DNA from 2 places in the Leptolyngbya sp. NIES-2104 genome. Region 1 is predicted to be linked to the other one. Evidence: riboswitches for the same ligand, from Rfam matches in the RefSeq annotation. Region 1 holds a riboswitch; the other holds the start of a gene.
What was found. Region 1 has a riboswitch for cyclic di-AMP ahead of ntrB (nitrate ABC transporter permease). Riboswitches for the same ligand answer to the same signal wherever they lie in the genome.
Positions count from the first base shown of each region.

Region 2: linked by a shared signal. The riboswitch ahead of NIES2104_RS12240 (universal stress protein) and the one ahead of ntrB (nitrate ABC transporter permease) in region 1 are both predicted to bind cyclic di-AMP.

Region 1 is NZ_BBWW01000001.1:4,981,992-4,985,108, forward strand. Features, by position in the region: gene NIES2104_RS23980 (CmpA/NrtA family ABC transporter substrate-binding protein) at 1-936, opposite strand, end outside; gene ntrB (nitrate ABC transporter permease) at 947-1,795, opposite strand; cyclic di-AMP (ydaO/yuaA leader) riboswitch at 1,815-1,971, opposite strand; gene NIES2104_RS23990 (hypothetical protein) at 2,419-3,117, shown strand, end outside.
Region 2 is NZ_BBWW01000001.1:2,630,416-2,633,532, forward strand. Features, by position in the region: gene NIES2104_RS12230 (DMT family transporter) at 1-416, shown strand, start outside; gene NIES2104_RS12235 (hypothetical protein) at 651-953, shown strand; cyclic di-AMP (ydaO/yuaA leader) riboswitch at 1,309-1,436, shown strand; gene NIES2104_RS12240 (universal stress protein) at 1,553-2,182, shown strand; gene NIES2104_RS12245 (hypothetical protein) at 2,162-2,371, opposite strand; gene NIES2104_RS12250 (hypothetical protein) at 2,440-3,033, shown strand; gene NIES2104_RS12255 (CHAD domain-containing protein) at 3,030-3,117, opposite strand, start outside.

The DNA of each region.
Region 1 (3,117 bases):
AATAATCTTGGCAACTTCCTCGCGATTTTCATCACAGTAGCGACAGGACTCGATCATCGCTTTGAGCAATGCCCGATAGGTTTTCGGATTCTCATCGATGAATGATTGCATTACACCGAGTAAGCGATCGGGATGTCCATTCCAAATCTCTCGACCCTGAGCAAAGGTAAATCCAATTCCTTCATTGCCAGTAATAGCGCGAGTATTCCAAGGTTCTGCCACCATGTAAGCTTGCATGGCTCCGATTCGCACATTCGTCACCATCTGCGGTGGCGGAATGATGATCACGCGGAACTCTTCTAAAGGATTAACACCCGCAGCAGCAGCAACATACCGCACAAAGTATTCATAAATCGCAGAACTAAGAACGACTGCCCAAACACGACGTTCTGAAGGTAGCGCCTCAAAGTAGCGGCGAAAGTCTTGTCCGAATGCTTCTAAGTTACCGTTGTACTCGAACCAGGGACGCAATCCCGCATCCCACATCGATCGATTCATCGTCATCGCATTGCCATGATGATGAATCGTCATCCCTGCACACATCGGCGCATGACGCGCTCCTTCCGCCCCGATTCGAGCATTTGTAATCGCACCCGCAACCACAGGCGAAGCATCTAATCGACCGAATATCAAACCATCGCGAGAAGTTGCCCAGCTTGCTTCACGGCTCAATCGCACATTCAAACCATACTTGCGAAAAAAGCCTTTTTCCCAAGCGATCGCAAACGGCGCACAGTCATTTACCGGAACATAGCCGATCGTTAAATTCGGCTTCTCTAATTCGCTCGATTTAATTACCGGAGTAATCGACATCGCCGCTTCAGACAGTCCTTGAGGTGCACGATTCGCATTAATCGCACACGAAGAAAGTGAAGTCGCGATCGCAGAAGCACCCATGCCCGCAAGAAATTCGCGGCGAGTCCATTGATTCGTCATCGGTTTACCTCTACGATGCGCGACGGCGATGAGTCACCCAGACTTCGATCTGAGCCAGAGCAAAATCAAGTAACAATCCGGTTAGTCCGATCACTAACACAGCTAAAAACACCGAACTAAGATTTAATCGGCTCCATTCGTCCCAGACAAAGAAGCCGATTCCCACACCTCCTGTAAGCATTTCAACAGCAACAATGACAAGCCAAGCCACTCCCAGACTAATTCGCAAGCCTGTGAAGATGTACGGCAAACTAGCAGGGAGAACAATCTTGAGTATCCGTCTCCAATAAGGCATTTCCAACACTCGCGCCACGTCTAGATAGTCTTTTGGCACACTGGCGACTCCCAGAGCGGTGTTGATGATGGTTGCCCATAGAGAAGTAATGAAAATCACGAAAATCGCGGAAGGATCAGCTAAGTTAAAAATCGCTAATGCGATCGGTAGCCAAGCGAGCGGTGAAACGGGTTTGAAAATCTGAATCACTGGATTAAGAGTCAGCATCGCCTTTTTAGACATGCCGATCAAAAATCCGATCGGGATCGCTACGATCGCGCCCAATCCAAACCCCAGTAAGACTCGTCTTAGGCTTGCTAACAACAGCCATCCTAACCCCAAATCACCCGGACCTCGACGGTAAAACGGATTGAGAATATAGTCCAAATTTGCCATCAATGCTTCCGGGGGCGTGGGCATCAATTCATGTTTGTTTAGCGCAATGATCCACCAGAGTGCAATCACTCCAGCGAAACCAAGAGCGGGATAGATAAAGCGATCGCTTGATACGATCGGTTTTGCCCGGCGCATTGTAGCCTGACCGACAGCAGCAAATACCGCTGCTAAATTGAGTTGCGGGATCATAGGGTCTGGTTCTCCAGAGTCAAACTCTCAACGTGCCGACGGAGTTAGCTGACGGGCGAGGACTGAGAGATTGTCCCCGGTTGGATTGCTTAGAAGGTGTCTAAGTTCACAACCGTAAGCCCCGATTAAACTGGTTCCTCCGCTTCAGAAGATTCTGAATTAGGCTGACCGACTCGAATTAGTAGAACTTTAGCATTGAGGTGCAATTTTGAACAATCTTTCTTTTGAAATATTGAGGATTGAGCGATCGGGTTTCATTGAGTAGAAGGACTTAGCGGGTATTTGAAAAGTATGACCAGCCTTTTCGCTTCGTTGCTCACCCGCCCTGAAATGAATTTCGGGCTAATCGACGAAAGTCTACTGGAGTAGACTGAGAACGGATCTCAAGGTCTTAGTTCATTTTTAATGAACTTGCACCGATTAGCCCGAAATTCTATTTCAGGGCGGGATGCGGCAATGAACAAAGACACTTCAAGCATTCTCTTAGCAACGATCGAGTTTTTTCCAACAACAAACACTACCCAAGCGGGCACTGTGTGATCAAGCAACTGCCTCCAAACTGGAATAGAGCGCATCAATCAAAGCAACATTGAGCGTTCGACTACTCACTTTTGGAGTTCATCATGGAAGTTTCGACTTTTGAATTGCTGGTGAAGCGGATTGCTCCGAGAATGGCACTCCCGCCCGTACAGCAGCCCGTCGCTCGTCGTGTGGTTCAAGGTTATTTTCTAACCGTTTCTAACTTGGAATCGATCGATCTAAGATATCGCCTAGAGTTTCGCATTAGCTTACCGGACAATCTGACTCAAGCCGACGCGATGACCCGACTGCTCGAAGGAAATACCGTTTTAATCATTGATATTGCAGGTGCAAACACGGTACTGACCCTCACTCGCGTTGGTACCACTGGACGGTATGTAAGCCAAGAATTTATCATTCCAGCCCAGAAAACCGCTTCGATTCAGTTGTTGCCCGATGTCGCTCGATTCGCAGCGCAAGATAATCCGATGTTGGAAATTCGCGGATTTGTGTCGCTGTTGTTGCCGCGTGTGTTTGGCGGAACCCCGATCGAGAATGTGCTGGGTCGCCCTCAAAGTCCTCGCCCGGTTCGCGTGTTGCTCAATGCTGAAGTTCGCGGCACGTTTTTACCGAATGACTTTCCTGCAAATTCGGCAAGCACCGACTTTGATCAAATCAATTACTCGCTGGCACTCGCAAGCGGTCGCGCTTTGAATGAACTGACTTCTGAGCCGCCTCGGATTCTGGTGCCGGGAAGTCCGATCGGAGTCGAAATTGCACCGGGTGCGATCACGATGACTCCT
Region 2 (3,117 bases), 2.4 Mb from region 1:
GGCTATTAGCGGCGATCGGGCAGGCAGTAGGCGCTGTAATGTCTCGATCGGCGTTAGTAAACACCGAAATTGATTCCTTGTGGAGTACGCTGATTCGATTGATGGGTGGCACGATCGCGCTTTTTATTTGGATACTGCTGAAGCGTCAATCGACTGAAGTAATTAAACCTTTACGCGATCCTAGGTTACTCACGATCATTACTGGAACTGCCTTTATCAGTACTTATCTCGGCATTTGGCTCCAGCAAACTTCGCTAAAATATGCTACCACCGGAATCGCTCAGGCACTCAGTAGTACCAGTCCACTTTTTGTCATACCTCTAAGTCGAGCGATGGGCGATCGCGTTAGTATGCGATCCGTCATCGGTGTCCTGATTTCGCTAGTGGGAGTGAGCTTATTATTTCATCGTCAGTGATTCAGATCACTGATGTGTTAAAGTGCCATTGCAAGTAGTACTCATTACTTTGGATAGTTCCTATCGTGTTCGGTTCATGTAACGTTATGCTGCGGAAGCGACCCATCCTGCCAGAATTGGCAGAACCGCATAGTATTGATAGAGGGAGTTAAATGATGCGTCTTGTTCGGGGGCACTGGGAACACTAAAGCGGGTTGAGATCCTGGCATCATGCAAGTTTGAGGAATGTTTGCTATGCAGGTTTTGTTGCTGATTTTGGGGCTGTTTTATTGGGCGGTTGTCCCCGTTCTGTTCGTAAGCTGGCTGGAATTTTTCCGCCACGACGAAGACAACCTCACTGATAGAGAACAGAAAATATCGCGATTCATGATTGCGATCGCCAGCATCTTCTGGATTGTGACTCTGCCTTTTGCCTACGTAGAACTTTTGGATAAGTTCAAACGTGCTAGTCGATCTGCCCGTCTTTACCAGAAAATGCTAGAAAACCCGAATTCAGCGCTCAATTCCAGTGACGAGATACAGTTCTCAAATCATTAAAGTGTTTCAATCGTTACCATTTCACTCTGGGGATGGATAGAAATTAAACAGCGATCCCCGACACTAGAAGAATCAAGTTTAAGATTTCTGCTGTCAATGAGAATACAGTTTTTGAAGCAATCGAGAGTTTTTTTGAGCGGCTGGTATAATGGAAACGAATTTGCTACTGAGGTTGGAATTTTATGACACCTCGCCCTTTTGTTTTGAAAGTAGCAGTTCTTACCCGCTCAACTGTATTAAATTAGCCAACAACAGCAAGCCAGGAGACCTGGTTTTTTGTTGCCAAAACTGCTCACTAGTTCGTTTCGTAAACGTTAGGGAAGCTAATCTGTGGGTCGCCTAATCTGAATCAAGCGGAAATTTTGAGCCGCTCGACTTCAAAGCGGAGGAACCAATCTTTGGGGCGAATCTTGAACATCGGTTTGAGAAAGACACCTTCCAGTCTTAGCCCGTCAGCTAACTCCGTCGGCAATGGGAGGATGACTTAGCGTGTGTTCGCCACTCTAAGTATCCTGAACTGAATCGATCGAGATCATTCGATCGAAAAAACTCCCTCACCCACCTCTCATGCGTCGTGTAGTTAGGAGAGGTTGAATTCAATGAACGTTCATTCAATGCTGGTACGTCTCGAAGGCACACTCGGTCGTGCTGATTTAGTCCAAAAAATGGTTCTGATTCCTGCTGCGGGTTCATCACGTGCAGAAGATTCCGAGATTAATCTCGTAGTAGGCTATTCTAACTCTCCAGGGAGTCAGACGGCGCTTGATTTGACGCTATGGATCGCTCACCAAACCCGACTTGCAACGGGGAAACAGGTGACGGTTCAAGTGGTGTATGTGATCGATGATGGCATCATGAATCGGATTCCGGTGTTTGATTCGGGTCGCAAGCGCAAAGAGAAGGCTGAAGGCGAATGGCGCACCAGTCGAACGGCGATCGCGGAATTAGAAACGGCAACGAAGGCGCAATACGGAACGGCGGAATTGTTTGAACAAGCCGATCGGATTTTGTGGAATGCTCGCTGTATGGCGGAGGAATGGCGCGGATCGCTCAAGACGCATTTGCGGTTTGGGGTGGTTGCCAAGGAGTTGAAAGAAGTGGTGGCGACTGAGAAAGCGTCATTGTTGATTTTGGGTTGTGATTCGCCGAGTCATCCCTTGGTGCGGCAATTGGGCAAATCGTTCCCGTGTCCGGTGTTGGGAATTCCGTCAGTGTTGGAAGGCGAATAATTCCCGCCGTGAAATTCGGCTACAACCGCGAAATCCGGGTAGAGACGCGATTAATCGCGTCTCTACGTCGTTGGATAAACGCGGAATTGATTGCATTCGTTCAAATCGTTGAATGAACGCAAAATCGATCGCAACAACGATTTGATCAATCCGCGATCGACAATCCCCAAAAATGATTCGCGCACGCATGGAAAAGAACTGTAACCCTGTGTAGTTCTATGCAATCAGTGATCGATCGCTGAATTTGTCACTGCATTGTGTTGTTTACCGTTCCTAAAATCGTGCGCTTCATCTCTAAAATCTTTCTCTCAACGATCAGTATTACTGCGTTGACCGTTCTACCGGGAATTGCTCACGCCCAGACACCCGGTATTGCTCGAATTCCACAATCCTCTACCCGTTGTGAAACCGCGATCGCATCCGTCAAATCGTCTCTGGCTCAACGGGGTTATTTCATTCCTTGGAAAGCTGCGGGGCGCTCGATTAAACCGCAGGTCGTATTCAATGACGATGGCATTCGGAACAGCTATTATGACTATCCATCTGGACGGACTCAAACCCTGGCATTTCGCTTATCTGGAGATGCCACGCGGCTCTATCAAGGCTTAATGAGTTCACCTCAGTTAATGGCAACGTTCGGCGCTCAGATCATGGCAAGCTGCGATCGCATCGGGCTGGTAGAATTTTCCCATTGGCATGAAGGGTATGTTCCGGTTGGATATTTCCCTGATCGAATGGCTCGAACCTTTACTTGGACGGACATTGACGAAAATAGCCCCCATCAGCGGTGGATTCAAACAGCAAACGGCTCTCAAATTCAATATCAATGGGGATACTATTTTTCGCCTTAATGCCGCAAAACAAGCTGCCTCAGTTGATTACGGAATTTAGTGTCTAAATATTTTTCTTGAAGCGATCGCCATTCTTTAAACGCG